4 regions of the Paenibacillus sp. RS8 genome follow, and region 4 is predicted to be linked to each of the others. Evidence: riboswitches for the same ligand, from Rfam matches in the RefSeq annotation. Region 4 holds a riboswitch; each other region holds the start of a gene.

Region 1 (8,113 bases), 2.8 Mb from region 4:
ATATCAGATCGAAAGCGATCGTTCTCGCTCTCGCTGAAGACGATGAATAAAACAACGGCAATTGCAAGTATGTTAGCCCTGTTCCTGATGATCTCAGTGACAGCTTATGCTGCATCGGAATATATCCAGATTCGTAATAGTGAAGGCGTAGTAAAGGTTCAGCATGTTGCGCCGAATGATTCTGCAGGAGTAGCCTCCTATGATAAATATGCTGCGCAGATTGACACATTAGCTAAACCGGGTGAGCTGATCGCTTATTTGGTGAACAATAAGGCGGGTACAGAAGGCTTGGTGACCGAATTGCAATTTAAGTATAAAGAGCAGCGGATAGGTGCATATTCTGATTTTCTGAAGGAAATCAAACGGACAGATGCGCCGATGCTCCCTGCATTGGCATCAGGGTATGCTTTTAAATATGGGGTTATTAATCCTAATCATCCTACAACGGATGCAGATAAGAAAAGCTCTCTTTATAAAGAGACGTTGCGCGATCTTACTGCTCAGGCAAACCAAGAGAAGGGTAGCAGTAATTTATTCATGAAAGCTATACCATGGTCGGAACCAGGCTGGATCAGTGCCATTTATTCGAAGGACAATGCCTTTATAGGTATCTCTGCCACGATCATGCATGGCGGCAAAGTGTTTGTGGAGCAAGAACCTGAGAATCAAGCAGATAAGATTGTAGTGGCAGGTACAGAGGTTATTTATAACAAAGTAGTAAAGAAAGAGGTCAGCTACGATTATTTGAATTGGTATAACGAGAAGCAGGATGCTTATTATACACTCACCAGCTACGGAGATAAGATTCTGACCAAGGAGCAATTTTTACGGTTGGCTGGGGAGCTGTTGAAGTAGATTCTTTCGTTTTTGTAGTTTTGTAGTTTTGTATTTGCATGCGCTAAGGTAGTTGTAGAGAATGCAATTAGGGAAGAGGGTATGAGCAGATCAGAAATAAATAGTGTATAAAATACAGTTGAATCGTATGCAAATAAGGTAGCAGGTTGAGTAAGATATAAAAGAAGGTATCCCTAATGTGAAGCTCTAGGGATACCTTCTTTATATTCTTAAGTTGAAAGATCGATCAGGATCAGCCTTCGAGCAGCAGCGCTTCTGGATCTTCCAGCAATTCCTTCACTTTGACGAGGAAGCTTACCGCTTCGGAGCCGTCAACGATCCGGTGATCGTAGGAGAGGGCGATATACATCATTGGACGGTTAACGGTTCTTTCTTCGTCCAGCGCGATTGGACGCAATTGAATCTTATGCATCCCAAGAATACCTACTTGAGGGGTATTCAGAATCGGAGTGGATAACAGTGAACCGAATACACCGCCGTTTGTGATGGTGAACGTTCCGCCTTGAAGCTCGGAGAGGCTTAGCGTATTCGCACGTGCCTTGGAAGCGAGTTCGCCAATCTGGCGTTCGATTTCCGGGAAGCTGAGGCGATCCGCGTCACGGACAACTGGAACCACCAGACCTTCCTTAGCTGCAACGGCAATACCGATGTCGTAGAATTTCTTAACGACCAGATCTTCACCATCGATTTCAGCATTCAGCAGTGGATACGTCTTCAGCGCACCGATCACGGCTTTGGTGAAGAAGGACATGAAGCCTAGTCCAACTTCATGCTTCTCTTTAAAGGCATCCTTGCGGCGTTTACGGATGTCGAGGATCGCTGTCATATCCACCTCGTTGAAGGTAGTCAGCATAGCTGCGGTTTGCTGCGCTTCTACCAAGCGGCTGGCAATCGTGAGCCGTCTGCGCGACATGCGCTTGCGCTCCACGTTCTTGCCATCCTCCGGCGCGGCTTTGCTCGCTGCCGGCTTCGCTGGCTCCGGCTTGCCTTGCGGCGCCGGAGCTACCGGTGCAGCGGCCTGTGGCGCTGCTGCACCATGACCCGACACATCGGCCTGACCAATCCGGCCGATAGGATCACGGGCGCTAACATCGCCGAGGTCGATGCCGCGCTCCCGTGCCAGCTTGCGTGCGCCCGGCGATGCCAGTGCAGCGGGGCTTTCGCCACCCGCTACAGCGACTTCGGGCGCTGCTACAGGTGCGGCTGCTGCGCTGCCGCTTGCCGGTGCCGCTTCAGGCGCTTTGCTCTCAGCGGCCTGCGGCTTACTGCCGCTAGCGGCTCCAATGATGCCGATGGCTTCGCCAACGGCTACGTTCTCGCCCGCTTGACGCAGGATGGAGGAGATGACACCCTCCACCTCCGCACTAATTTCCAGATTGACTTTATCTGTCTCTAACTCAGCAAGCACATCGCCTTGACCTACCGTGTCGCCTTCTTTAACCAGCCATTTGTAGATGGTTCCTTCGGATATAGATTCTCCCAGATCGGGTACTAAGATTTCTGACACAGGCCGTTACCTCCCCAAACATAATGGTTTACGCTATTGTGATACCGTCCTCTTAGGAGGACGGTACAGCCGTTTGTACTTGTGAATTTGATTTTAGGGCCTCTGAAACAATTCTACGCTGTTCAAAGCTATGAACATCTGCATAACCACTGGCTGGACTGGAACGTTCAGGACGTCCGATATATCTCACGCTGGTGTTTTGCGGTGCAATGGAGCGTAACCGAGGTTCGGTGTAGCTCCAGCCACCCATATTTTTCGGCTCTTCTTGCACCCAGACAATTTCCTGAAGAGCTGGAAACGAGCTTAGGTGAGCATTCAGTTCACGTTCTGGGAACGGATAGAGTTGCTCTAGGCGAAGTACATGTAGCCAAGACCAATCTTTGTCTGAGGCAGCTTCGAGTTCTGTTTGGATGTCGATAGCTACTTTACCGCTGCAGACTACAAGACGCTTAACCTCACCTGGTTTTTTGCCTAGCAGAGGCTCTGATAACACAGGCTGGAATTGTCCTGAGGCGAGCTCAGTTCCGGCAGAAGCGCTCCGTGTATTACGAATGAGACTCTTCGGCGTCATGATGACTAGCGGTCTTGCATCTTCCTGTCCGCATAACGCCGCTTGGCGCCGCAAGAGATGGAAATACTGGGAGGCGCTCGTCAAGTTGGCAACGGTCCAGTTTTCTTCTGCGGATAATTGCAGGAAGCGTTCCAATCTACCGCTGGAATGCTCAGGTCCCTGTCCTTCGTAACCATGAGGCAGCATGATGACAAGATTGCTGCGCTGCGTCCATTTGGCGCGTCCAGCGGCAATGAATTGGTCAAATATAACTTGACCTGCATTAGCGAAATCGCCATATTGTGCTTCCCAGATCACGAAGGTTTCCGGTGCGAACACGTTATAACCATATTCAAAGCCTAATACCGATGCTTCTGACAGCGGACTGTTGTATACCCCAAAGGAAGCGCGGGAATTACTCAGCTGATGAAGCGGAGAGAACAATTCCCCAGTCTTACTGTCGTGCAGCACTAGATGTCGATGAGCGAAGGTTCCGCGCTGAGCATCCTGGCCGCTCAGGCGAATTGGCGTACCATCTTTTAGAATGGTAGCGAAGGCGAGAGACTCAGCAAGTGCCCAGTCGACCTTCTCACCTTCATTCAGTGCATCCTTACGGCGTTGCAGAATTCGTTCCAGCTTCGGATAGACTTGGAATCCTTCTGGCACAGTCAGCAGTTCACGATTGATCTCCTGCAGACTGGAGATAGATAATGCTGTTGAGCCTGGCGCAGCGTGTTCCGCTTCTAAAGGAATGAAGGCTTTTGGTTCTTTTTTCTTGTGATTGCCTTCCTTCATACTATCATACGCACGTTGCAAAACGCTTTCTGCAGCAGCATTCATCTCTTTAACATCGTCAGCTGTAAGAATCTTTTCACGCTGTAGTCGCTCAGCATAAACCTTGTAGACGGTTGGATGTTTACGCACCTTACTGTAAACAATAGGCTGTGTAGTATCAGGATCATCCATTTCGTTATGACCATGACGGCGGTAGCCGATGAGATCAATCACGAAATCCTTTTTAAATTGGTGGCGATATGCGCTAGCTAAACGGACAGCTGCTACACAGGCTTCCGGATCATCAGCGTTGACATGGACAATCGGGATTTCATACCCTTTGGCGATATCACTGGCATAATGCGTAGAACGGGAGTCTTCACTTTCGGTCGTAAAGCCGATCCGGTTATTAACAATGATATGGATCGTTCCACCATTCTGATAACCTTGAAGTTTGCCGATATTAAGTGTTTCTGCAACAATCCCTTCACCCGGAAAAGCAGCATCGCCATGCATTAGCACTGCTATAGCTTTACTGGTATCAATCTTAGGCAGCCCGGCAGTGCTCCGATCCTCTTGAGCGGCACGAGTGAAACCTTCCACGACAGGATTGACGAATTCCAAGTGACTTGGATTGTTCGCTAGTGTTATTCTTGTGCGTACGGTTTCTCCTTCACGGACAGCGCGGTCTGCACCGAGATGGTATTTCACATCACCCGTCCAGCCATAGTTAATTCCTGTAGAGCCTTCGGAAGGGAAGAGCTCCTTGTTTGGAGAATGATGAAACTCTGAAAATATAATATCATAAGGTTTGCCTAAAATATGTGCGAGAACGTTGAGACGGCCGCGGTGCGCCATACCCATCAGAATATGCTCTGCGCCGTCATGCGCAGCAGCGCGTACGATTTCATCGAGCATCGGCACAAGAGCGTCGTTGCCTTCCAAGCTGAAACGTTTCTGACCCACAAAGGTCTTGTGGAGGAAGGTTTCGAATTGCTCTACTTGAATCAGGCGGTTCAGTAGTTCTTTGCGTTCTGAATTATTTAAAGGTGCCGGTGAGCTAGTGGATTCTGCCTGTCTATTCAGCCATTGCAATTCTTTTTCCTCATGCACATGCCCGAATTCATAGGCGATAGTTTTGGTATATGCCTGACGCATACGCTGAACAGCATCCCATCCGGTATGCACGTCATTCGGTGCATTCTCCCAAATGAGTGTGGCAGGTAATGCGATCAGATCCTCACGGGTCAGCCCATAAGTTTCAAGTTCGAGATATTTAGCCATGGGATTGTGGTCCCGCTCAAGCGGATCAATTTCAGCGGCCATATGGCCATATATACGAATATTAGCGATTAACTTGGAAGCTCTTACTGCTTTTCTAAGCCATTCGGTGTCTCCTGAAATGCGAGGCTGTGGAGCCGGTTCGCTATCCGGTGTTAATGGTGGGGGACCCGAATTTGTAAAAAGTTCGCGATAATTATTCTCTACGGTGGTTGGGTCTTTCACAAATTGCTCGTATCTTTCTTGAATGTAGCCTAAATTGGGTCCATAATACTTACTCCAAATGGATTCGTTATAGGGCTCTTTGGCTGCCATGAATACATCCTCCTCAACGGATGAACTCCATACGTGACATTTTGTGTCAATGCTTGTAGGAGCTGTGATGATTGCGGTTTCATTCCTCATCTTATTGTGCTACTTTCCACACATGTAATCAATTCATTCTTTCGTCTAATACGTTCGCAAAATGGTATGGGTTAGCTTGTTCTACTAAATAAAGAGTTGTTCTTTTTTATTACCCATTCTAAAGGCCTACTAAAATGATTCTATTATCCTTAATTTTAACTAAATAGGGAATTGGACATTGTTATATTGGCTTATATAATTTTATGAATAAGACGAGTATCGCGATAATAGGACAGGAAATTCTATAAAAGAACTTCTATTTTTTGTTTTTTAATGGAAAAACTAATCAGAAATCGACACACTTTTTCACTTTAGTATAGTATAATGTTATTGCAGTTAGCGTTTTTCATATATTTCAAAGTAGATCCTTTCACGTAAAGGGTCCAGTAAAAGGTAAACTTGCCGAAAGGCAGGGGCACAAAGTCGCGGGTCTAAGGTAGAAATACTATGACAGCCGGATTGCCTGGGGACGTAAAATCTTAGGAGGAGATTTTTTGGACAAGTCCAACCAGGGAAGCAACAGAGAACAGCAGGTCATTGATCTAGACGTAGAGTGGGTCCATTTATTATTAGCAGCTAAGAAGGCTGGCATAAAGGCAGATGAAATTCGTCGCTTCTTTCATGAGAAGACTGTGCAAGCCGTGCAGTAATACATTCAGAGCATTACATATCAAATGAGCACAGCGATAACTCGCTGTGCTTTTTTTCTTTATATAAGAAGTTATAAGTTTCAGATGAACACTGTCCTTATATTCTAGTAGAATATAAAACGCCTTCGCAGTCCATATAGGAGAACGAAGGCGCTTATGCTTGATAGTATGAGTAGAAGAGGATCTTATCAGATCAGATGGAAGGATTAATCCTTCTGATCCAGGCGCCATTTCTGGTAGTCCAGAAACTCCTTGAATTCGCGTTTGCTTATGCCTGAGGCCATAGCTTCCTGCACCAATCGGAACCATTCCGAATCTAAAGGTGATTCCTCAGCATCATTAGGTTCTCCATAGAGCAAAGCGTGGATGGATACCTGAAGCGCGTCGGCGATCTTTTCGATAAATTGGATTGAAGGATTGGATTGGATGTTTCTCTCCACATTGCTAAGATACGACTTAGCAACATCCGCTCTGTCCGCAAGCTCAGATAGGGACAATCCCTTTTCTAGGCGGAGATGCTGGATACGTTGGCCCATATTTTGTGGCACTATGCTGACGCCCCTCCGTAATTTTTGTTATTAGTATAGCAAATATCAATAAATTCGACAAAGATTATTGTAAAGAAAAAAGCAGCATCTACTTATCCGCTTTCCGGAATAAGAATCTGCTGCTCTTCGAATGGAAGACTTATTAGATTATTTAGCGGATCCAGCAGTTTGCTTACCTACGAAATCCCAAGTCAGAGTTAATGAATCTTTTTGGAAGTAGTTTTGCTCTTGGCCGTTATCAACAAATTCGAATTGAACGGTAAAGCTATCATTTGTGCCGGCCTTAATTCCAGATGCTTCGCTAGTACCCCAGATTGCATCAAGTCCAGTGTTTTTTACGAGATCCGGTGTCTGAGTCTTCAAATCGGCCAGGGTAGTTTCCCAAACTACTTTCTCTTCACTACCAGGTAAGATGCCGCTTTTATCTTTATTCACCAGGAATTTAACTTTGATGAATTTTGCCAAATCGTTAGCGCCGTTGTTACCACCTACATCATTAATAGAGGTAGCTGTTTTGAGGAGGATCGAACCGATATCAAGTGTACCGTCATTTTTTAGTTTGAAGTCTCTTTTGATCGTATCGCCTGGCTTCAGATCCTTCAAATCAACGATAACAGAAGGATCAGAGTTCAAATCCAGTGTACCTGCTGCGAATGTAGCGGTGCTTTGTGCAGTGTCGCTAAAGTAAGCGAAAGTTCCTCCACCAATCAATGATAAACCCAGTGCTGCAGATGCTACGCCAAGACCCAATGTTTTTTTGATACCCATAATTAAAATTCCTCCTCGGTTTTTGTGGTTTTTTTATAAAAGTTATATATTGTAACTTCCGGTTCGTAAGCGGAAGCGGACAATCAACGAATTACTGTATTTCAGTTGGAGGTGGAGAGGTGGGCAGTATAGCCGCATTTTTCTTTTCGAGTGCAGCTACAGCCTTCCATGATGAATACAGGGCATAGAGCAGGAGCATCAAGCCTGGTACGATCATGAGCACAACACTTCCAGCTTTGGAAACTGCGAAATTCATAGCGTAACCTACATAAGGTACGGTGACCCCTGCATACTCAGCTACAACATTCGTGGAACTGGTAGGGTTCATATCAGGCGCATCATTGTTATCGCCTTTCGTGCGATACATGGCTTCACCAGTAGCATTGTTCATTGTTGCTTCTACAACACGGTGAGTAATGAGCAGGTTTTCTTCATTTCTAAAGGTGATAACATCGCCTTTTTTGAAGCGATTCATATCTCCTCCGGGTTTTAAAGCGACAATCGATCCGGTTTGAATCCCTGGCTCCATCGAACCTGAGAGTACCGATTTGATCTGGTATCCGAAGAAGGCAGGTTCACCGCCGGAGGCCTTGGATAACACTACGGCTATCACCAGCAGAATAAAGATCACAAGCATGATGCTCGATAATGTATTGTTGATCATTTTTTTAATCCGCATATTATTCTCCACCTTTGTCTTGTTGAGGGGCCGAAGGAGCTGGTGTTGCTGCCGGCGGGGAAGAGGTTGTAGCTTCCGCCTTTGGCGTCTCCTGAG
Region 2 (8,113 bases), 2.9 Mb from region 4:
CTCTTTCCTGCATAGCGCTCGCCTGCGCTGCCTGATCCTGGTGACAGCGAAGCGATCAGCTCTGCTAAGCCCTCTGCCGTTAAACGAGGTGCTTCATCCGTAAGACCAAAACGATCAGCCACTGCACGCCAGTAACGAAGGGATTGCGGAACCGTCAAGCCACACTCTTCCAGAATCGAAGGGTTATCTGCCAGCGCCTTTACGCTGCCCTGAAACGCCGTGCTGCCCTCTTTAAGTACAAGCCAGTTGTCCGCGTAAGGCAACAGCTCATCCATCCGATGCGTGACGACAATGATCGTTCTGCCCTGCTCACGGCATAACCGCTCCAGCAAGCGGATTAGCTCTGCACGGCTAATGGGATCAAGCGTAGCCGTAGGTTCATCCAGAACGATGACCTCAGGGTCCATAGCTAGCACAGATGCGATAGCTGCCTTACGCATTTGTCCACCGCTCAATTTAAAAGGATTCCGTTCTAACAGCGCCAGATCCAGACCCATATCCAGCATGGCTTGTCTTGCACGTGCCTTTGCCTCTTCTAGGCTCATGCCAAAGTTAAGGGGGCCGAAGATGAGATCCTTTTCGACCGTATCTTCAAACATTTGCTGCTCCGGAAATTGAAATACCAATCCGACTCTACGGCGCAGCGGCATCAGCTTAGGTGATTTCTCACCCGCCTGGATGGTTACATCGAGTACTTTTACCGTACCCTCCGTTGGTTTCAGTATCCCGTTAAACAACTGCAGCAGCGTCGATTTACCAGAGCCTGTCGCCCCGGCAATCCCAACCATAGAGCCAAGTGGAACACTGAGGTTAATGTCGCGGAGCGCCGTCAGCTTCCATAGGCTTCGGTCAGCATAAGAGTAGCTTACTTGCTGTAATTCTATGGCCATAACGTGTCTATAAGCTCCTTTTCACTGGCGGGAACATCCACATGAATGCCCTGATTCTGCAGTTCACGTGCAAGACGCCAAGGGTACGGCTCACACAGATGGCATTTTTGCAGAAGCTCCTCGTTCCGGAATAGCTCCGCCGGTGTAACATCAGCAGCCAGACCACCTCCATGCAACGCAAGCACCCGATCCGATGCCAGAATCTCATCTGCATCATGCGTAATCATAAGGATCGTATACTTTCCCTCCGCTCGCATATCCTGCAAAATGCCAAGAAGATCATTTCTGCTACCCTCATCCAACATAGAAGAGGCCTCGTCAAAAATGACGATGCCTGGTTCCATAGCCAAAATGGAGGCGATAGCGACACGCTGCTTCTGACCTCCAGACAGCTCACTCGGGTGTTTGGATAACAGATGATTTATTCCCAGCCTCGTCGTATATGAGTGCAGCCGTTCAGCCATCTCTGTGTACGACAAACAAAGCCCTTCCAGGCCGAATAAGATATCTTCCTCTACAGTGGCTCCAATAAACTGATTATCTGGATTTTGGAACACCATACCGATGCATTGCCGAATGCTGCCGATCGTTTCCTCACTCAGCTGCATACCACTAACCACAATTTCGCCAGCACTCTTAGGCAGCAATGCATTTAGTAGCTTAACTAGCGTTGACTTCCCGCAGCCATTAGGACCAACCAAGCTAACCCATTGTCCCTGTGAAATAGATAACGTTATATTTTGAAGAATCGGATGCTCAGGATCGTAACCAAACGATACCCCATCCAGAGAGATGATAGCTTGTCCTTCTCCCTCTAATTCTTGACCTTCAAATGATTCATTCATGTTAGTCATCCTTCCGCTGATGTGACTAATCAGTCCAAAAACTCTTCAAACAACGATATTTTTGACAATGAAGCCACCAAATAACGGACTGCATAGCCCACGGCAATTCCTGTTACTACTCCAGTGATCAGCAGCATGGGAAGATAATAAAAAATACTAAGGGATGAGAATACCATTGAAGCTGCCAGCAGCTGACCGATATTATGTGCAATCCCACCAGCTATACTAATTCCGATCAAACTTATACTCTTACCTTTGCCGCTAATCAGCATTAATACGAACATTACAACAAAGCTAAAAAGCGAACCGAATAAACTGAACAGTAAGCTTGAAAAAGTACCTAGCAGAAATGCAGTGAGCAGTGTTTTGAGGATGACAAGCAGGAATGCGTCCCGTCCACGTAAAAAGTAAATACAAGTCAAAATCATGATGTTGGCTAATCCTAGTTTAGCACCCGGTACCAGTCCCATTCCTGACAACGGAATCTGTGCCTCTATTAGACTAAGCACTACCGCCACCGCGGCGAAAATCGCAATAATTACCGTTCTTTTTAAAGCTGTTGCAGATTCACTACTGGACATAGGCATCTATATCATCCTCCCCCGACGCACTCGTGATTTCCACTAATACTCTATGCGGTAGACAGACAATCGTCTGTTTGGGCAGGGTAATAAAACCGAAACCTAGGCACACTTGATCCGGGCAGTCAGCATCATACATTTCAATCCCGTAATCATGCACCTTCAAGATGTTATAACCACGGTCGGTACGGACCTCAATGGTTTGTTCTTCTTTTGTAAGCTTTACCGTTTTAAATAACTCGCCGTCCACTGTCACATTGGCTACGAGATTTTTACCGGCCCCACCTTTATCATCATTGTCCGAAAACCATCTCGGTACGAGAAAAGCGAGCGCAGCAATTAACACGATGGAAATCAACCACACATCTGCGCGTTTCATAAAAATCTCCCTTATTTTTTAATTAAAATCCAGACTTATTAATTATAACGGTCTACCCTCAATCCTTCAATCAATGTTGGGGTTTAATGTAAGTTTTAGAGAGTAGTTCACAAAATAGGCACGCAAAATAGCCCCCGTAGTCCCATTCCCTCTGGCTTACTAGCTTTTCCGAATTAATCCGCAAATAATCCGGCATAAGTTATATTCGAATCAATCGCTCTATCTTGCTCTACTTGTTCCCCTCCTAAATAAAACTACCCTTATCTTGGAATTGATTATTATATTTGTCTTTTTAACAATACTGTGTTATATTTATATCGTATTTGTTTTTCGATATATTGAATATCCCCATCAAGAAGATGTCAGGCCGACTCATTTACACATCGGCATTTTGGACACAGAGGCTTTATGTTTTCTTGCAGAAACTTTCCTTTTTATGAGACTAAATTCGAAATATAGCATTCCGATTCACACTGGCGCGGTCAATGGAGCCGCAAGGGCAAAAGAGAGGTAGGGCTTTTGTCGTATTGGAAGGATTATTCTCGCCACACGGCTGCTGGAAATAACAAGGAATTAAGACACCCGTTACTCACGAACGGCGGGGGATGAATATAACGAAAAAGCATGGCTGTACGAACCTTACACAAGGACACATGCCATGTGTGGAAAAATATAGGCGCCCGATAACCGCTACTTAGCGGATATCGGGCGCTGTCTACGTTCAGGGCATCTAATTTACATAACGATTCACAAAAGCTGTTACTACGTTTATATACCCCGTCTTATCCATATCATAAGCTAACCCATGCCCCGCTTGCGGCACTACGAACTTCTCTTTGGGACTCTGACATGCTTCATACAATTCATTCATCATACTATACGGTACAAAATTATCCGCATCTCCATGAATAAAAAGAATCGGCACCTTCGCTTTCCGCACTTGCTTCAAGGCAGATGCCTCACTAAAGCTATACCCTGCCTTCAAACGAGTAATCAGACTCGCACTTTGGATAAAAGGGAAGCTTGGCAAGTGATACATACGCCGCAACTGGTAGGCTAATTGTGCTTTAACTGAGCTGTAAGCGCAGTCTGAGACAATAGCTTTGACCTGCGGTGGGAGATTTTCTCCTGAGGTCATCAGCACGGTAGCACCCCCCATAGAAACCCCATGGAGCACCAGTTGAGCACTGGACCCAATCTTTTTAATCATATATTCAATCCACTGCAAATAATCCTTGCGCTCATGCCAACCAAAACCAATATAATTCCCAGCGCTTTCCCCATGCCCCCTGGCATCGGGAATCAGGATATTAAAGCCCAGTCTCTCGTAATAGATTTTGGCGTACGCACCCATATCCTTCCCTTTTCCAGAATAACCGTGGGCTAGAATCGCTGTACGTCCCTCAGCATGATCCGAAAGGAGCAAGTATCCTCTTAGTTGCAGCCCGTCCTCAGATATAATCTCAACATTCTCAAAGCTCTGAGTGGAAACCCAATCCTTCCCCTCCCCCCAAGAAGCCCCGGCAACCGGGGGATCAGCCTTCAAATCACGATTATTACTCAGAAATTCCTTCGGTGCTCGTTTAATAGCAATACCATAAAAGAAAAAGCCCGCAAAGATCAGAGCCCCTATGACGATGATCGCACTAATGAAGAACCATACCAATTCATCTTCCCCGTCCTTTCCTCATATCCGTTGTAAATCAGTATAGCATCTGCTTAGATTGCTCCAAAATATAACAATCATTACAAAATAAAGCCGCTATCGGAATATGTCCCGAAAGCGGCTCTTTTCTGTTCTGGCATACCTTATGTTCTCGTTACAAATACCGTTTATTATTTCTTGTTAGAGAATCTATTTCTCATTAGCAATCCAATAAGTGCAAAACCTAGACCAGCTACATAATAAGGGACTGGACTTGATTCTCCCGTTTTCGGAAGTTCATCCACAGGTGGATTACCTAGCGGGATTGTATCATCCACCACGGCGATATCCTCTGGTGACGGTGTTGGCGTTACCTCCGTTACTGATCCTAATGGGATCTCGTCATCATCAACAAGCACCTCTGTACTACCCGACGGTGTTGGTGTTGGTACTGGTACTGGCGTCGATGAAGCTACAGGTCCAAGTGGCACAGGGTCATCATTAACGACGATAATGCCAATTACGGAGGATGGCGTTGGTGTTGGGAATACCGGAGCCACCGGTGACGGAGTCGGTGTTGGTGTTACCTCAGACGACGGAGTCGGCGTTGGTGTTGCCTCAGACGACGGAGTCGGTGTTGGTGTTGCCTCAGACGACGGAGTCGGCGTTGGTGTTGCTTCAGACGACGGAGTCGGCGTTGGTGTTGCCTCAGACGACGGAGTCGGCGTTGGTGTTGCCTCAGACGACGGAGTCGGCGTTGGTGTTGGCGTCACGTCCGGCGTTGGTGTTGGCGTTACGTCCGGCGTTGGTGTTGGCGTCACGTCCGGCGTTGGCGTTGGCGTCACAGTCGGCGTTGGTGTTGGCGTCACGTCCGGCGTTGGTGTTGGCGTCACAGTCGGCGTTGGTGTTGGCGTCACGTCCGGCGTTGGTGTTGGTGTCACGTCCGGCGTTGGTGTTGGCGTCACAGTCGGCTTTGGTGTTGGCGTCACAGTCGGCGTTGGTGTTGGCGTCACGTCCGGCGTTGGTGTTGGTGTCACAGTCGGCGTTGGTGTGTGTGTTGGTTTTGGTGTGTGCGTTGGTTTCGGCGTTGGTGTTGGCTTCGGCGTTGGTGTTGGTTTCGGCGTTGGTGTTGGTTTCGGCGTTGGTGTTGGTTTCGGCGTTGGTGTTGGCTTCGGCGTTGGTGTTGGTTTCGGCGTTGGTGTTGGTTTCGGCGTTGGTGTTGGTTTCGGCGTTGGTGTTGGTTTCGGCGTTGGTGTTGGTTTCGGCGTTGGTGTCACGGTCGGTGTTGGCGTCACGGTCGGCGTTGGTGTCACGCACGGCGTCGGTGTTGGTGTCACGGTCGGCGTTGGTGTTGGCGTCACAGTCGGCGTCGGTGTTGGCGTCACAGTCGGCGTCGGTGTTGGTGTCACAGTCGGTGTTGGTGTCACGGTCGGCGTCGGTGTTGGTGTCACGGTCGGCGTCGGTGTTGGTGTCACGGTCGGCGTCGGTGTTGGCGTCACAGTCGGCGTCGGTGTTGGCGTCGCAGTCGGCGTTGGTGTTGGTGTCACGGTCGGCGTTGGTGTCGGAGGTGGTTCCTCCCCTCCATATGGATACCAATGCATCTGTACCCCACCAGCAAATCCCTTTGCAATCAGTGTCCCATGCAGTTCACCAGAATTATAAGTTACTTTCGCATGCGGAGCTAGGATAGTTCCTTCTATCGTTAAACTTCCTATGTTTACAGTGCTAGCTTCATAAAAATTAAATAATACCTTGTTAGGGCTGCCTCCCCATATTTGAAAACTTGGAATTTCAACTGAACTTCCACTAACGTTAACGATAACTGTGGCGTTATTTGCAATATTAAACTGTAAGCCATTAGCATTAGCGAAATCGGCAGCACTTAGATTAAGAACGTTAAATGATTCCGGAGCATCAATTGTTATTTTCCCATATTCCTTTTTGAAAGTTCCAACTGTAGTAAGTGAAGAGAATTCATTAGAACGTCCGATAAGAAATTGCTCTTCAGCATCAAAATCAATAGGCGTTCCTTTTCTCGCTGGTTCTTTAAGATCTACACCGTTGCTGGAAAAAACACCACCATAAACGGATGCTCCATGAATAGTACCATTAGTAAAAGTAATGTCATTACCAGCAATAAGGACATCTCCACCTGGATTATCCTTGGATACGCCGTAATTCTGCAATGTAATGTTACCTTTGGCGGCAAGGCGCCCATGAACCTGATCATTAGATTGTTTGAAATCCCCAAAAATAAAAGTATTAAAATTCCCTGCAATACCTAACACAGGTGTAGGAGTATAGGGAGGTACCTCCCCTGCTGCATTTACCAAATGCCCTCCGGAAAGTCCATTGCCTACCATTAAAGCCCCCGCTAATACTAGTGAGAGTAGCGGTTTTATTCTTCTTTTCAAAAAGCACACCTCCTAAATCTATCATTTATATCTAATCAGAATAATTACCAGAAACTCTAAAAGACCTAACAACAAAAAAGACCGCCAAAAAAGAAGTAGAATTCCCTTCTCATGGCAGTCGGACGGTCATAGTGTCCTTAAGACACTTTAGACTCCTGGACTTTGCGTCCCACCCTTTCGGGCGGTTTGCTATTATCATGATTATATATGTATACCCTTTGCAAAATAGAACCGGCAGTTTAAGCATCCTATTAAATAATCGTCTATGACTTTTAATACTTTTGAACTAATAATAGTTTAGCGCTCCGCCCCCACAAATGTCAATCAATTCCTTTTAATAATCATACACATTAACCAGCACAAAAAAAGCACCTAAAGGCGCTTCACGCAAAAGTTTTTATTCAATTTTAAAGTAACTGTATATAGCCTAATATCGATATCCATAATGGAATACTAAAAATCAAACCAAATACCAATCCACGGCGGAGACTTCCTTCCTCTCTCATCCTAATTCTCCTTTTCATAAGCCTAAATCATTAATTTTTATTATTACAATTTTAATATATTTTATTCTTTCTATTTTAGTTGTGAATTTAATCACATTGGACTGGCTGTTTAGAAATACCATTGATTATTTTTGGGATATCGGGGTAGAATACGAATATACGTTCCCATTAGAGGTGATGAGATTCATGCATAGAGCTGAAAGCAGAGACAACATGCTGGTGAAATCTTATTTATTGCTTCCGATGATTTTATCAGCTTTCGAACGGGACTCCGCCATTTTATCTACACATTTACGAACGCCCGCCCCCTATCTGGAGGTTCTTGGAACCGCCGCGGCAGTAGCTACAGCAGATCTAAGAGATGTTCGTTCGGAAATGAGAAAACGGGGAATCAAGGTATATGAGCAGAACAGGCTCAACACAGGGATAGAAGCCAAATTTATATGTCGCGGATACCATGAACGAATGCTGCTGTTAAACGACATCGTTGCTGCACAAGCTGCTATTCATATGCGCAGATATCTCGGGCTGGATATTTCATCTTTTAAGAGCTATGAAGGGCAGTATCAGATTAAGTAAAGCCGCGTAAAAAGTTACGCCCCTCCCCCCATTTCCATTAGCGAACAAAAAAATAGGCCTTACCATGGGAGTTGGCAAGACCTAAGAGATTTATACCACAAAACACTGGGGGGTGTTTGGTGTCTTCAATATATACCCCGAACCTGAAAATAAGATGATGCTCACATGAAAATCACATTAAAAAGATCAATTTTTGGTTTAGGCTAGATCTGGATGCTCCCATAAGCTTAATCTGCCCTTAGCCGGTACAGGATGACTTAACTGATGAACATCT
Region 3 (8,113 bases), 3.1 Mb from region 4:
CTTGATTTTTCCTAAGAAAAATCTCACTAATAACATTCACTTGTTTACACAAGTTGCTAAAAGATGTTCTAAAACGCAAATTCGTTTCGGTATCCAGTTTTCAAGGATCAAGTCTTACTGAGAGCTTAAACTCTCAAAACTGAGCAACGAGTGAGTAACAGGCCTAAACCTGAGATTGTGGAAGTTTAACTTCCGATTTGAATGTCTTCATTGCAGAAGACGATTCTCCATAGAAAGGAGGTGATCCAGCCGCACCTTCCGATACGGCTACCTTGTTACGACTTCACCCCAATCATCTACCCCACCTTCGGCGGCTGGCTCCCTTGCGGGTTACCCCACCGACTTCGGGTGTTGTAAACTCTCGTGGTGTGACGGGCGGTGTGTACAAGACCCGGGAACGTATTCACCGCGGCATGCTGATCCGCGATTACTAGCAATTCCGACTTCATGTAGGCGAGTTGCAGCCTGCAATCCGAACTGAGACCGGCTTTGATGGGATTGGCTCCACCTCGCGGCTTCGCTTCCCGTTGTACCGGCCATTGTAGTACGTGTGTAGCCCAGGTCATAAGGGGCATGATGATTTGACGTCATCCCCACCTTCCTCCGGTTTGTCACCGGCAGTCACTCTAGAGTGCCCAACATTACTTGCTGGCAACTAAAGTTAAGGGTTGCGCTCGTTGCGGGACTTAACCCAACATCTCACGACACGAGCTGACGACAACCATGCACCACCTGTCTCCTCTGTCCCGAAGGCCGCTGCTATCTCTAGCAGATTCAGAGGGATGTCAAGACCTGGTAAGGTTCTTCGCGTTGCTTCGAATTAAACCACATACTCCACTGCTTGTGCGGGTCCCCGTCAATTCCTTTGAGTTTCAGTCTTGCGACCGTACTCCCCAGGCGGAGTGCTTACTGTGTTAACTTCGGCACCAAGGGTATCGAAACCCCTAACACCTAGCACTCATCGTTTACGGCGTGGACTACCAGGGTATCTAATCCTGTTTGCTCCCCACGCTTTCGCGCCTCAGCGTCAGTTACAGCCCAGAAAGTCGCCTTCGCCACTGGTGTTCCTCCACATATCTACGCATTTCACCGCTACACGTGGAATTCCACTTTCCTCTTCTGTACTCAAGTCACCCAGTTTCCAGTGCGACCTTAGGTTGAGCCCAAGGTTTAAACACCAGACTTAAATGACCGCCTGCGCGCGCTTTACGCCCAATAATTCCGGACAACGCTTGCCCCCTACGTATTACCGCGGCTGCTGGCACGTAGTTAGCCGGGGCTTTCTTCTCAGGTACCGTCACTCCGGTAGCAGTTACTCTACCGGACGTTCTTCCCTGGCAACAGAGCTTTACGATCCGAAAACCTTCATCACTCACGCGGCGTTGCTCCGTCAGACTTTCGTCCATTGCGGAAGATTCCCTACTGCTGCCTCCCGTAGGAGTCTGGGCCGTGTCTCAGTCCCAGTGTGGCCGTTCACCCTCTCAGGTCGGCTACGCATCGTCGCCTTGGTGGGCCGTTACCCCACCAACTAGCTAATGCGCCGCAGGCCCATCCCTCAGTGACAGATTGCTCCGTCTTTCATTCTTCCTTCAGGAGAAAAAAGAAATTATCCGGTATTAGCTACCGTTTCCGGTAGTTATCCCAGTCTAAGGGGCAGGTTGCCTACGTGTTACTCACCCGTCCGCCGCTAAGTTATTTTGAAAGCAAGCTTTCAAAATAACTCCGCTCGACTTGCATGTATTAGGCACGCCGCCAGCGTTCGTCCTGAGCCAGGATCAAACTCTCCAATTAGTATTGAAAAGAGCGATATGCTCATTTTGAAACATCTGACGAGAAAATTAATTCTCACGATGAAATTTCAAAAGCGTAAAATACGCTGTGAAACTCATCAGTTTTGGATTTCACTTTCGTGATTTCCTACTCACTCGTTGTTCAGTTTTCAAAGATCAAGTTCTCGTTGGCGCCGTTTAATGTCTCAGCAGCAACTCTTATAATATATCACGTTATTCTCAGTAATGCAAGCTTTATTTTTCGAAAGCCGTTTATATAACTCTCTCAAACATTGCCTGTACGCTGTCTAACAACGCTTAACTATAATAACCTATCTACTCATAGAAAAGCAACCCCTAATAGAAAAATTAACAACTAGCTTAATAATTAAGCTAGTTGTTTATTTAATAGAGTTATGATTCTAGCGTTTCAAATTAATAGTATTTTGCTGCAGTATACTTACTTGAAGCCTTAATAAAATCCGTATTCTTCTTACTCTTCGCTGCCGATGCATCTACCGTGGTATCAATAGTAACCCATTTCCCATCCATTAATACTTCATTCCATGCATGGTATTGCGTAACGTAGCTAGTATTCCCCATCACCAATTTAGCAGGCACATCTACACTACGCAGCATTGCGGCAAAAAGAGAAGCATAGTCATAGCAGATTCCCTTTTTAGTATTCAAAGTGTTGTTAATGTTCGGAATGTAATCTGTTGTTACATTATTAGCAAGAGAATAATCATATTGCACATTAGCAACTACATAGTTATAGATTGCTTTAACTTTCTCTTCATCTGTTGTTTTACCTTTTGTAAGCTCTTTAGCCTTAACGATTGCTTTATCAGAAGAACTCCATTTCACATTCTGTACAGAGCCCAAATATACGGAATTTGAGTCGTTCATAGTTAAATCTACTACTTCAGAATAGAGAGCCTTATATTTATTACCCGTTGTATTCTCAAGAACAGAAACTTTATAAGTCCCATTCCCTTGTTGCAAAGGGAAGTCTTCAGCTTGTCCAGAAGCATATAAATTGTATGTATAGCTACTGTTATCTTTTGTGATCATCAGCTTAACTCTTTTATCTTTTGGAATATCGTAGTTAATACCGATTACACCCTGAGCCAATTTGGATGTATTCAACCAGTTTGAATCTGCACTTGCAGCTTGAGCTGTGCTTACTGGAACCGAAGTAATCAGCACGAACAGCGCCACCATCATAAAATAAACCTTTTTCACGGATAAAACTCCTTTCGGTAGCTGGCTGCCATCCTTTCGGGAAGGCCCTTTAGCTTTGCGTCCCTACCTTTCGATAGGTTTGCCGTTATCGTATAAGCTCTATCTGTTCTAATTTCGCTAGACAAATTAACAGAATCAGTCCAAGTAGAAATATGAATCTTAGGTTCTTATATATTTTATAAAAACAAAAAAAGCCTCTTCATTCGGTAACTGGCTGCCATCCTTACGGGAAGGCCCTTTAGCTTTGCGTCCCTACCTTTCGATAGGTTTGCCGTTTATCGTGTTTAGCTTTTATAGTCTTATACTACCATATTTATCCTCGTAAACAAGAACAAAATTGCTAGTTTTACTATTATTTTATAGTTATCTCTCTGTATTTCAGTTCTCTTGTCATTTCTCATCAACTATTAGGTAAGCTTAGCATGAACAATCAAACGATGTGTAGGATCTACTAGTGGGTCACACGTAATTAGAGTAAGAATCTTATCCTTGTTATTCCCGTCAAGAACAGACACATCACTGGGAAGTACAACAGAAATATCATAAACCTCGTAATTATATACCTGATCGCTCGTTTTTACCGTGATTACATCCCCAACCACAACTTCATTCAATCTGTTAAACAATCTGCCCGTAGTTCTAGCTCTATGAGCAGCTATTGCGGCGTTCCCGATTTCTCCAAGCGGGGCCGTTTCTTTCATATGCGCCGCAGCATGCTTCATATTTGCTTTTGTTGCTCCTTCTAATACTGGCAGCTTCAGATCAATCTTATCAATCTCTATTAATGCGATAACTTTGCCGCCCACTTCAATCTCCGGTTCTGGCTTTTCTGTTTCTTGAGGCTGTGCCTGTGCATCTAGAACGGATTCCTCTGCTAGTAGCTGAGTGACCTCGGCATATCTACTCTTCAGATCAGGTGGTGGAGTGCTTTCGATGGTGCTCAGTTCAGCCGTTTCTAATAGCTTCTCCTGCTGCCAGTCGTTATACCATTCGTTAGCTTTTGGATAGAGCATGATAAGGATCCCAGCCAGTATGAGCACATACGAGAATTTACGCATGATTTTCACCTCCGTGGATTGGTTCTACTGCACTTTAGAATACCCATTTACGACTTCCGAAGAAGTTAATGATCACCGTCACAAACGTTACTAATACCTTAGAGATCAACACTTGAATGCCTAGTTTGTCAGTCAACAGATGCATTAGCAACAGCGATATTCCGAGCACTACCAGATTCAGTATGATAAACTTCAGCAACTGAGCCTTATCAAAGCCCTCTTTACTGCCACGATTGTGATCCTTGAAGGTAACTTTTTTATTCAAAATAAAGCTGTTCGCTGTCCCTGCACTATAAGAAATCACCTGTGCCAACGCATATACCATTCCAAGTGAGTTCAGTAATGTGAAGATTACGAAATCAATTAGGGTATTCACCAAACCTACGGCATTAAATTTAAGAAACTGTATAAATGCAGCGCGTAAGTTCTTATCTGACATTATTGTAGTCCTTCCGGCGATCCACTTGTTCCTCGTTAGGATATCCTTTAGTCTCACTTACAATATATAGCGGTCTATCCTTAGACTCGTCATAAATCCGTCCGATATATTCTCCAATTACACCTAACAGCATCAGAACGATACCATTAAAGAGCAAATTGACGCCTACAATGGAAGCCCAACCTGGAACCGTCCATGATGTGAAGAAGATTCTTTGAAATAAGACGAAGAATAAATAGAGAAAGCTAGAAAAGGATAGAAAAAATCCAACATACGTAGCAATTTTAAGTGGTTTATGGGAAAAGGAAGTGATACCATCTAGCGCAAAACGAATCATTTTCTTGAGCGGATACTTGGTTTCACCTGCATAACGCTCTTCCCGCTCATACTCCACCATCGTCTGCTTAAAGCCGACCCAGCTTACCAAACCTCTGACATACCGATTTTTTTCCTTGAGCCCCCGTAAGACATCACATACTTTACGATCAATAAGACGGAAATCGCCTGTATCCGTAGGAATGTCCACACTTGTCATGCTGCTGAGCAGCCGATAAAACAGCTTCGCCGTTATCTTCTTGAACATCGTCTCCCCACGGCGCTTCAGCCGCTTCGCATACACAACATCATAGCCCTCTTTCCACTTCTCGATCATTTGCAAAATGACCTCAGGCGGATCTTGAAGGTCAGCGTCAATAACAACGACCGCTTGACCTTCAGCATAGTCCATGCCAGCTGTAATCGCTACCTGATGTCCGAAATTACGCGAGAAGTCAATTAGCTTGACGCATTCATCTCGATCACTGATCTCCCGAATCATCTGGGCCGAACGATCACGACTTCCGTCATTAACGAAGACTAGCTCATAAGTATCGCCGCATTCGTCCATTACTTTTTTCAAACGTTCGTAAGTAACGCTAATTACTTGCTCCTCATTGAACATGGGTACAATTACACTATATCTGGCTTTCACCTTTATTCCTCCTACAAGCTTTATGGAGCGTTACATCTTCCTATTCTTCCTAATAACGCTGTAAGCATAAACTTATTGTTATAGATTCTTTTTAGAGCTTAGAAAACCCAAGAAGGGAACCAACGCAGCATGTTCTTCACGTAATCACCGCTAACCTGCATCCCTGATAGGACTGGGTAGAACGCGACAAAGAGCAGTAACGCAACAGCCACATAAGCATAACGAACGTAACGAGCCTCAGGAAATTTACTATCTAGTAACTTCATTATATATACAATACCAAGAATCATAAAAGGTACCATAGCAAAATAATGGTAGATAAAGGTTTCTCTCGGGACAAGCATCCACGGAACATATTGTGAGAAAAAGGCGATCCAGATCATATACAGGTTTTTATCTTTGCGTTTCAGCGTAATCCACAGCGTTGCTAGCATTGCAAAAATACCCGTCCACCAGATAAGCGGATTCCCCATAGTCACTATACTGCTGACCTGACCTTCCGGCAATCCTTCACTGCCACTGAAGAACCAGACAGGTCTCTTCATAAATGGCCATTGCCACCAGGAGGATGCAAAAGGATGTGTAGCTACAAGCTGACTGTGGTAGTTGTACATATTCTTTTGAGAATCAATCAAACCTTTAATAGTAAAGCCCTCTGCTGATGCAGATAAACCCGGAACAAAAGATAAACTATAAATAATGACCGGAATGATTACAAAGAACGCAACACAACTAGCTAAAGTAATGATGGTATTCTTCCAGAACGAATTTACAGCTTCACGACAGGTACCTAACAGTTCCTTGTCTTTGATCTTCCCTTCCGCGAGCAACCTCCCCGAAGCTTGGTATTCTCTGTAACGCTCGAAAAGAGAGATAGCTAGCATAATCGCCAGCCCGGCTCCTCCGTACAGTACAATCCACTTGGAGGCGACACCAATTCCGAAGAATAAACCTGACCAGAATAACGGAATCAAAGTTTTTCTTAAAGGTTGCCTGAAGAAATTCATAGTGTAATACCGCTGCATGAAATAAAACATCAGCATGATGAAGAATACTCCGTATACATCGATCGTAGAGATTCTTGTTTGCGTGAAATGCATGAAGTCCAGTGCGAACAATCCTGCCGCAAGTGCTGCGTATTTACTCTTTTTAAACAGACGCAGTGCCATCACATAAATGAGAGGCAGCATGGCAATCCCGAACAATGTTCCAATAATACGCCAACCGAATGGATTGACTCCGAACAATTCCATCCCTACTGCGATCAACAGTTTGCCGAGTGGTGGATGCGTGTTTTCGTAAGGCACAATCCCATGTGTATATTCATAAGCTGTCCGTGCATGGTAGATCTCGTCAAAATAAGTGCTGTTCATAAAGTTTGAATATTCTGGGATGATTGACTGCTCATCAAAAAGATTGGCAGGCTCTCCTCTTTTAGCGACTGCATTAGCATCCGGTGTTACACCGGCAATGGGAAGAGGGACTCTTTCTCCCCCCTGCTCATAAAAGGCCATTTCATTTAAAGTGAAGCCCGGAGAGGTGACGGTAAACTTCACGTATCTTGCTGCAACGTTCAGAGGTTGGCTTTTCCAGATGAAGACATTTCCAACGTCCTCATTTACATCTAGAGGATTGCTCCAGACATCAGGAGTTTCACTGAACTCAAGCTTAAACTTACCGGTACCTACGCCACCGAATATATTCACACGTTCCAATTGTTTACTCTGCCCTAGATCTACATAGAAGCTTTCACCGCTAGCAGCCGGCTCCCACAATGTTTCCGGAGATTTAGTAGATCCAAGATTGTATAAAGCAATCGCCGCGTAAACGGCAGTAATAGCAAGTATACATATCCAATCTATACGCTTAAACTTCATCGTTCAATCTCCCTCCTCTCTGTTGCGGTTTTATTTGCTTGACGATTTTAAGATCTTCTTCGTATTTTTCTTCAAGAGTTGGTGGTGCTGGAAGAGGTTGCACTCCCCCGCGAACATACACATCGTAACCGATGTAGAGCATGTATAGAAGTAAGGTTAGGTTAGCTATAGACGTGACCAGTACGATTCCATCTGCACCTGGGTTTACACCTGCATTTAGATGGGTCAACGTATAAGCTACATTGATATACTGCGTTAAGCTGAATCCAAGGAATAAGGATAGAAAACGGCGATCCCGACTTGCTATATAAGTGAACATACAGAGAATAACAGCAGGGAACATATAACGTTCATGCATTTTGGTGCCAAGCACAAAGACCACTACAATGAGCGCCATACCGATAAAATAGGATTTGGATAGATCTAAGCGATCCTTTTTAAAGGAGAAAAACGCTGCTACAGCCACTGCCACTAAAATAAATATGAAGCCCCATACACGGTAAGTGATGCCCAGCCAGGTTAGGTCAAGGGATGACCACATGGGGTCAGTCAGTGCATATAAATTAAATGCATTCACTGAAGAATAAGGATAGGAAGATAAAGTACTCTTATACAGATTAATAAGGCCAACTAAACCACCGTTATTCCAGAAAAATGGTGCCGCGAGCAATCCGAATATCCCTAATCCGTACAAAGCTCCAAATCCAAGCTGCTTCCAAGCGCGGTGATGATAGAAAGCAAACATCAATACCGGT
Region 4 (8,113 bases):
GACTATGTCGTGAAGCCATTTAGCCCTCGCGAAGTGATTTATCGCGTGAAGGCCATTATGCGCCGTTCTTCGGCAACTGCATTTTTGTCCAAAGAGAGCAACTCCAGTAATAACATTGTATTTACTCATCTTATTATTGAGCATGACGCACACCGGGTTACTGCTGGCGGTGAAGAAGTGAGTCTGACACCGAAAGAATACGAACTGCTGCATTATTTGGCGATTTCGCCGGATAAAGTATTCTCTCGTGAAGAATTGCTTAAAGATGTTTGGAATTATGAGTTTTTCGGAGATTTACGTACTGTAGATACCCATGTTAAACGTCTTCGTGAAAAACTGAATAAGGTATCACCGGAATCTGCGGCGATGATTACTACCGTATGGGGTGTAGGCTACAAACTTGAGGTACCTAAATAAGTGAACTTCTGGAGAAGTCTTGTCGGTAAGCTGTGGGTTACGATCATCTGCCTGGTCGCTGTCGTACTGATTACACTCGGGTTGTTTCTACTTCCCTATATCGACAGTAACTTTGCCAATTCTGGTGATATCAAACGTTTATTTATGTATACCTGCATGATCGGATTTTCTTTGACGACATTCTTCGCGTTGTTCTTGTTCACCAAGATCACTCAACCGATGCAACGTGTCATCGAGGCTGCAAACAATATTCGACGTGGTGAATACGGAACAAGGCTGACGCTTGTCACGAGCGACGAAATCGGTCAATTGGCGACTTCCTTCAACCATATGGCTGAGGAGTTGGAAGAGAATATCCGCAGTCTGCACCATGAGAAGGGTCATCTATCCAGTGTATTACGCAGCATGAGTGATGCTGTAATCACCTTTGACACCCTAGGCCAGATAATTCTGACCAATCCGCATGGTCAATCGCTTCTTGAGAGTTGGAGCGATTTAGAGTGGGAACAAGAGAGTGATATTGAACCTCATTCGGAATCGGCTGAGAGTAATGTTCCACCTCCCCTTCGTCCTTTATTTTTGAGCACGTTGAAACAAGGCGGCGATGAGCGTTCTAATGTACATGTCCGGCAGGGCGTGTGGTCCGTCCATATGGCTCCTTTATATTCTGAGGGTAGCATTCGTGGAGTGGTTGCTGTTCTGCGTGATGTGACTGAAGAAGTACGACTCGAAAAAATGCGCCGTGACTTCGTGGCGAACGTCTCTCATGAGATTCGGACGCCATTATCGATGATGCAAGGTTATAGTGAGGCTTTACTTGACGGCATGGCTACTTCACCAGAGGAAAGCAGTGAACTGATTCAGGTCATTCATGATGAATCACTCCGTATGGGACGTCTTGTAAAGGATTTACTCGACCTTGCGCGAATGGAAGCCGGACACACGGATATGTTGAAGGCAGAGGTAGATATGAATGAACTGCTTGAACGTGTGTACCGTAAATTTTCCGTACGTGCTAAAGAGCGTGATATTCATCTGCAGCTAAACAAAGAGAGCGATGTCCTTGTTCTTAAGGCTGCGGATGAAGATAAGCTGGAGCAGGTCTTAACGAACTTGCTCGATAATGCTTTTCGTCATACACAGGGCGGTAAGAAGATCACAGTTCATACAGGAACTTGTGTCTTAGAAGGACGTCGCTATTTTGAAATTAAAATTCAGGATGAAGGCGTCGGTATTCCTCAGGAAGACCTGCCGTATATATTTGACCGTTTCTACAAAGCCGACAAGGCACGTGTACGTGGAGAGTCAGGTGGAACGGGACTTGGGCTTGCGATTGTTAAAAATATTGTTGAGTCGCATCATGGAACCATTACAGCTTCCAGTAAATTGGGTGAGAGTACTACCTTTACCCTAAGACTTCCTGTCGAAAAACAGTAATTCCAAACACAATGTGTGATAGCGCCTCTGACAGCAGAGGTGCTTTTTGTTGAAACGAACACATTAATCTTGTTCATCGTGGAACATATCTCATTGTTTATGCTTGGGAGGCCATCAAATGATTTTATCTTTAGACCAAGGGACTACCAGTTCACGAGCCATATTGTTCGATAAGGACGCTAGAATGGTCTCACAAGGACAATATGAGGTTGAACAATCTTTCCCCCGCCCTGGCTGGGTGGAGCATGACCCAGAGCAAATTTGGGCGTCACAGCTTGCAGCTGCAAGAGAGGCGATTACTCGGAGCGGGATTGCGCCTCAGGAAATATTTTCTATCGGTATTACGAATCAGAGGGAAACGGCCCTAATCTGGGATAGAGCAACAGGTAAGCCGATTTATCCTGCGATTGTATGGCAGGACAGACGTACTGCAGAGGTATGTGAAGAGATCAAGAGTAAGGGGTTAGAGGGACTTATTGCTAGCAAGACGGGACTCGTTGTGGATGCTTATTTTTCTGCAACCAAATTCTCCTGGATTCTTGATCATGTGGAAGGCGCCCGAGAGCGTGCGAATAATGGCGAGTTATTAGCTGGGACGGTGGACAGTTGGTTAATCTGGAAGCTTACTGGCGGAGCTATACATGCCACTGACGTAACTAACGCATCACGTACGATGCTATATAATCTCCATAAACGCTGCTGGGATGAAGAGCTAATGGATGAGCTTCGAGTACCACACTCCATCCTGCCAGAAGTGAGAATGTCCGGTAGTGAATTTGGTGCAGCAGATGCACAGTGGTTCGGTGCAGAAATCCCTATTCACTCTGTATTGGGAGATCAACAGGCTGCTTTGTTTGGGCATACTTGTCTTGAACCCGGCAGTGCCAAAAACACCTATGGAACTGGATGCTTTATTCTGATGAATACAGGCACGGAAGCCGTTGTCTCCAGTCATGGTCTGTTGACCACTGTGGCCTGGGGAATGGGAGAGGAACTCTATTATGCGCTCGAGGGCAGTGTATTTGTAGCCGGAGCGGCTGTACAATGGCTTCAGGAGGGGCTGGGACTCATAACGGAGCCGGCAGGCTCAGAAGACAAAGCACGGGAAGTTGAGGACAGTGAAGGGGTTGTCGTCGTACCAGCTTTCACTGGACTCGGTGCACCTTATTGGGATATGTACGCACGTGGAGCCGTATTCGGTCTAACTAGAGGCACAACCTCGGGACATTTGGTACGGGCAACGTTAGAGTCATTAGCATTTCAGTCTAGAGACGTAATAGGGGCTATGGAAAAAGATGCGGGCATGCCATTAACCGGCCTTCGTGTAGATGGTGGAGCTGTTCGTAATGATTTGCTGATGCAGTTCCAGTCTGATATCCTCGGTAGTGAAGTTACTCGAACTACATATGCGGAGACGACTGCGCTGGGAGCAGCGCTTTTGGCTGGATTAACCTATGGGGTCTGGACAAGAGAACAGCTGGAAAGCTTCAATAAAGCGGAGAGGGTCTTTTCACCTGTAATGGGTATGGATGAGCGTGAACGTCGTTACAGCGCGTGGAAAGACGCTGTAGCGCGGACCATGGGCTGGGAGAAACATGAAGGATATCAGTGATCAGGGAGATGCATATGTCTAAGAACAGAAATATAGAAACTGATCCTGCAGGAATGCTTGGCGGATCAGAATCAGATCTTCCGACTGGATTGGCCAAGCCTGCGCTTCGAGCACTCCATGGTGCTGGGTATACAGAGATTCACCAAATCAGTAAGCTCACTGAGTCAGAGCTTCTGCAGTTACACGGGATGGGACCTAAGGCACTTAATCAATTACGGCGTGCGCTCACGGAGAAAGGTTTGTCCTTTGCCAGTGAGTCCTAAAGTCCCCATCACAGATTAACACAAAAAGCGGCAAGCTAAGGATTATCCTTGGCCTGCCGCTTTTTGTGTTGCAATATTTAATATTCAATAACAAATGCTGCATTTTTCCATCCGGCATATAGTTACTTTATTTCTTCAATCGTTTCGAGAAGGATATTAAAAGCGGTAATGATTCTAGGTGCCCCTATTGCGGGTACTAAGTGTAATAGAATCCCTTTGAGTTGTTCTACAGTAACTCCCACACGAAGAGCCATGACATAATGAACACCCAATTGATCAAACTGACCCATCGAAATCAGGGCAGAGATAACTGCGATTTCCTTCCAGTCAGCTTCGATTGTGTTGCGTTGAAAAATATCGCCGTAGGCATTTCCCATAATAAATTCAGCCAAATCAGGGAAATGTTCTTTAATCGGAGCCAGTGCCTTAGCTCCGTAGTCTCCTGAGAGATTCGTGAAGTGGTTAAGACCACTGTTTACATTGTCTTTCATAAGTGACCTCCTAATTTAGGTTCAAAGTACGATGAGCAGTCGGAGGGACCTCATCACGGTCTGTTAGCAGTTCAATGACGGCAACACGGTTGATGGCAACAGCGTCCTTGATAGCTGTTTCGAACTCCTCAGCTGTCTCACATTTGTAACCCGTAGCACCAAGTGATTCTGCGAATTTCACAGCGTCCATAGGGACTTCGTAGATCGTTCCGTCAATACGTCCTGTAGTTTTTTCCATACCTTTTAGAGCCATATCTAGCTGTTTATTATTCACAACAATGAATATGACAGGAATATCCTTGCAGACAGCAGCGTTAATCTCTGCGCCTAGCATCATAAAGCAGCCGTCTCCTGTAATGCAGAAGATCGTTTCTTCTGGTGCAGCAACCTTTGCGCCAATTGCCATCCCGATGGAATTACCCATACAAGCAAAGTAAGCATCGAATACAAAACTGCCAGGTTTCTTAACCTTGTACCATTTCGCAGCATGGAAACCGTGACTTCCATCATCAACAAAGACTGTGCTGTTATAAGGAATCAAATCACTCATCGTACTCAAGACCGATGCAAGTGAAAGGTTTGGTAAAATCGGAGGCTCTTCGGTATAATCGGAATTTGTCGGTGCTTCGCGTTTTGTGATGTTGTTCGTGTCAATATTATTGAGATAGCAAACTAGATTGTCACGTAGATCTCCAGTCACTGGAATCGTTTTAGAGAACAATATTTTTCCGACAAAAGTCGGATCGCTATCAAACTGAATTAATGTTGCAGGATGATTTTCCTTTTTAAGATTACAAATAGTCATATCGCTTAAACGTGACCCGAGAACGATAAATAGATCACTTTGATTCAGCAAGTCATCCCCATGGGTACAACCGCCTACTCCAATTGGACCGTGATAGAGTGGATGATCCCAAGCTATAGCTCCTTTACCACCTGGAGATGTAACTACAGGAATATTAAATGTTTCTGCTAATTGAATTAGCTCACTATGTGCTCCTGAGCGGTTAACGCCTTTACCCGCGATAATTATTGGATTCTTTGAGTTATTTATTGCATCAAGTACACGGTCGATATTAGCATGGCTAACCAGTGATTCGCGTTCAGGGATTACAATATTACATTCCTCTAGCAATTCCGTTTGTACATCAAAGGGAATACAAAGGTGAACGGGACCACGATTACCGCTCAAAGCAATGGATATGGCATGATTAAAGATTGTGCTAAAGTGATCTCCACGTTCAATAAGCTTGCTATATAAGGTGGCAGGTCTAAACATATCAGCTAAATCAGCTAGAAAAGAGGTAGAGTCCTGACATTGGGGAATTCCAAGCTCTTTAATAGATTGATGGCCAGTAATAAATAGGACAGGTAGGTTGTTGGCCTTAGCATGTGCTGCTGCAGTTAGTAGGTTTGTTCCACCAGGACCCGAAGTGCCAAAAGCTACGCCTAGTTTTCCAGTTTTCAGCGCATAACCAGCTGCTTCGAAGCCGGAACTGCTTTCATGTCTTCCAGGAATAAATTCAATACCGTAATCTACCATTTTAAGAACGATAGGACAAATGGATTTACCGATGATACCAAAGGAATGGGTAACACCAAGGTTCCGTAGTGCTTCCGACATGTAATCTGCGACTGTCTTCAAAAAATACACCTCACAAGTTGATTGTTATTTTAAAACCAAACACTAGAAAACCTGTGCTCTAAAATAGGGCACAGGTTGGTAGCATAAATCGCCATAGAGACTGAACAAAAGTCCAGTCGTCTTGGTTTTCAGCAACCTGGCAGTCATGGCCTCAGATTAAAAATGAGGCTGTAGATCCATGGTTTTGCGTCATCCTCTTTCGAAGATTTTGCCAATATTAATTTAGAAATTTATAAGAAGAATTTTCCTTTACAATATATTCCTAGACACTCTTTGTCAATATATTATCGCAAATTAACTCGAATTTTGACGAAAGTCTTGTCGAACCTATGAAATAATAGATATAAAAAAACTGCTCCTAAGTCTAAGCTTAGGAGCAGTTTTTGAATTTGTTTATATGATTTGGACGTCACTTAAAACTTGAAAATATGGATCGTCTTCTGTAGATTAAATACAGCCTGAGTCATTTTCTCAGTTTCTTCTGCAACGGACTGCAGGGCATTAATTTGTTCATTCATAGCGGCTGATACTTCTTCGGTGCCGGCAGCGGTTTGCTGCGTGATCGCAGAGATATTCTCGATTGCACTTGAGATTTTCAATGCACTTTCCAACATAAGATCACTTTCGGCAGAGAAGGAGGAGATCTGCTCGGTAATATACTGTACACTTTGCACGATTTGAGCAAAGATATGAGCAGATTGAGTGATCATCTCATTCTGTACCTGTACGACTTCTTCGTTGATAGCGATATTATCAATCGCTTGTTTAATATCAGTTTCGATGCTCCGAACCAAGCCAAAGACTTCCTTCGTAGAAGCCGTTGATTCTTCAGCGAGCTTGCGAACCTCCTGTGCGACTACAGCAAATCCTCGACCATGTTCTCCTGCACGCGCTGCTTCGATGGAAGCATTTAGTGATAACAGGTTGGTCTGTTCAGCGATTTCAGTGATGGTCTTTGTGATCATCGTAATTCCGCGAGCATTTTGAGAAAGGGCTTCGATAGTGTCAGCTACTTTTTGAGTAGCCTGGATGTTTTTACGCATGCCTTCAGCTTGCGTATCAACGGATTGGCGTCCTTGTTCAACTAGCTCTAATGTATGTATTGAACGTCTGTTCATTTCTTTTGTTGAGTTCGTATAATTGGATACTTTATTCTCAATATCTTTAATGGATTCTGTCATTTCAGCGATATCCGTAGATATTTCATTTGCACCAAGAGCTAGCTCGTTAGACGAAGAGGCTACCTGTGCCATGACAATTTTCAAATTCTGATTCTTATCTTCGATTCCACGGCTTGCATCCATAACTTGACGAGTGATTTGTGATGCTTCTGTCAAAATCTTCTTGAGCTTGTCAATCATAGTATTAAAGGAACGGCTTACGTCCCCCATAGACCCGTTCTCGTCGGCTCTACTAGTAAAATCCCCTTTTGAAATACTATGAGATACATTCGCGATGTCATCAAAAGAAGATGTAAGCGTTCTCTCGATAAAGCGGGCCACTGGGAAGGTTAGAGCAGCAAGAACGACGATTAGAACAATACCCAAAATAATGTTGCCTAAGATCATAAAAGTAACTAAAACAGGAATGGCAAATAGTGCGGCAACGAGGTAACATCCGGCAACAATTCTTTGTTTTAACGGAAGTTTATGCATCCAGTTCATTGGTATAATGTCCTCCTTATTAATATTATGTATTGGTGTTATTATATGGGATTTAAAGGTGATTGGTCTATAGTAAGAACTGACATAAATCTTCTTTTCGGAGTAGTTCTTTAGATTTCGTGTCAAAAATCCTCATAAATAGCGGAAATTTTTGCGATAGCAGACTTTACCATCTCTAAAAGTTCTTGCGGTGAAAGTACAATAACCGAGGGACTAAAAGAAAGGATTATCCGGCAGGCCGACTCGATCGTATTAAATTCGGCTTCTACGTTCACCCACTCTGCATTGCTAGATGGCTCTATCATATGGATAGAAACGAATCTTTCACGTTGCAATTCTTTTAAGACAGATGTTCTAACCCTTAATTTTACCGGATATTTTGGCAGTGCTGCTTTGAAGGCTGTAGTGGACTCTTCCCAATAATGTTTTAAATCAAATTCATCAGGCCTGTTAAACCGCTCATTGGTCTCTTCTACGTTTATCAATCTGGACACACGAAAGGTTCGCAGTTCATCCCCTATATTGGCTACGACATACCAAACTCCTCGTTTTGCAACTAACCCAAGAGGTTCAATCATCCGGAC

The links. A riboswitch is a leader RNA that binds a small molecule or an ion and turns the genes downstream of it on or off. The one in region 4 is predicted to bind cyclic di-GMP.
Region 1: it holds a riboswitch for cyclic di-GMP, as region 4 does, so the genes downstream of both, ACDZ28_RS10065 (anti-repressor SinI family protein) here and ACDZ28_RS29565 (thiamine pyrophosphate-binding protein) in region 4, are expected to answer to the same signal.
Region 2: it holds a riboswitch for cyclic di-GMP, as region 4 does, so the genes downstream of both, ACDZ28_RS10875 (choice-of-anchor A family protein) here and ACDZ28_RS29565 (thiamine pyrophosphate-binding protein) in region 4, are expected to answer to the same signal.
Region 3: it holds a riboswitch for cyclic di-GMP, as region 4 does, so the genes downstream of both, ACDZ28_RS11650 (transglutaminase family protein) here and ACDZ28_RS29565 (thiamine pyrophosphate-binding protein) in region 4, are expected to answer to the same signal.

The regions. Positions count from the first base shown of each region.
Region 1 covers NZ_CP168131.1:1,962,428-1,970,540, forward strand. Annotated here, with positions in the region: gene ACDZ28_RS10050 (hypothetical protein) at 1-855, shown strand, start outside; gene odhB (2-oxoglutarate dehydrogenase complex dihydrolipoyllysine-residue succinyltransferase) at 1,088-2,362, opposite strand; gene ACDZ28_RS10060 (2-oxoglutarate dehydrogenase E1 component) at 2,415-5,282, opposite strand; cyclic di-GMP riboswitch class I at 5,755-5,839, shown strand; gene ACDZ28_RS10065 (anti-repressor SinI family protein) at 5,867-6,022, shown strand; gene ACDZ28_RS10070 (helix-turn-helix domain-containing protein) at 6,229-6,558, opposite strand; gene ACDZ28_RS10075 (TasA family protein) at 6,718-7,338, opposite strand; gene sipW (signal peptidase I SipW) at 7,430-8,017, opposite strand; gene ACDZ28_RS10085 (hypothetical protein) at 8,019-8,113, opposite strand, start outside.
Region 2 covers NZ_CP168131.1:2,122,211-2,130,323, reverse strand. Annotated here, with positions in the region: gene ACDZ28_RS10900 (ATP-binding cassette domain-containing protein) at 1-890, opposite strand, end outside; gene ACDZ28_RS10895 (ATP-binding cassette domain-containing protein) at 881-1,735, opposite strand; gene ACDZ28_RS10890 (Gx transporter family protein) at 1,765-2,322, opposite strand; gene ACDZ28_RS10885 (NusG domain II-containing protein) at 2,306-2,695, opposite strand; gene ACDZ28_RS10880 (alpha/beta hydrolase) at 3,426-4,361, opposite strand; gene ACDZ28_RS10875 (choice-of-anchor A family protein) at 4,532-6,754, opposite strand; cyclic di-GMP riboswitch class I at 6,865-6,955, opposite strand; gene ACDZ28_RS10870 (hypothetical protein) at 7,342-7,839, shown strand; gene ACDZ28_RS10865 (ASCH domain-containing protein) at 8,038-8,113, opposite strand, start outside.
Region 3 covers NZ_CP168131.1:2,285,674-2,293,786, reverse strand. Annotated here, with positions in the region: rRNA gene ACDZ28_RS11660 (23S ribosomal RNA) at 1-1, opposite strand, end outside; rRNA gene ACDZ28_RS11655 (16S ribosomal RNA) at 234-1,791, opposite strand; gene ACDZ28_RS11650 (transglutaminase family protein) at 2,205-3,014, opposite strand; cyclic di-GMP riboswitch class I at 3,028-3,108, opposite strand; cyclic di-GMP riboswitch class I at 3,217-3,297, opposite strand; gene ACDZ28_RS11645 (class D sortase) at 3,422-4,072, opposite strand; gene ACDZ28_RS11640 (GtrA family protein) at 4,107-4,511, opposite strand; gene ACDZ28_RS11635 (glycosyltransferase family 2 protein) at 4,501-5,481, opposite strand; gene ACDZ28_RS11630 (phospholipid carrier-dependent glycosyltransferase) at 5,580-7,358, opposite strand; gene ACDZ28_RS11625 (glycosyltransferase 87 family protein) at 7,348-8,113, opposite strand, start outside.
Region 4 covers NZ_CP168131.1:6,273,921-6,282,033, reverse strand. Annotated here, with positions in the region: gene ACDZ28_RS29590 (response regulator transcription factor) at 1-417, shown strand, start outside; gene ACDZ28_RS29585 (ATP-binding protein) at 418-1,854, shown strand; gene glpK (glycerol kinase GlpK) at 1,973-3,466, shown strand; gene ACDZ28_RS29575 (DNA-binding protein) at 3,481-3,729, shown strand; gene ACDZ28_RS29570 (carboxymuconolactone decarboxylase family protein) at 3,852-4,220, opposite strand; gene ACDZ28_RS29565 (thiamine pyrophosphate-binding protein) at 4,231-5,874, opposite strand; cyclic di-GMP riboswitch class I at 5,993-6,088, opposite strand; gene ACDZ28_RS29560 (methyl-accepting chemotaxis protein) at 6,279-7,529, opposite strand; gene ACDZ28_RS29555 (YafY family protein) at 7,652-8,113, opposite strand, start outside.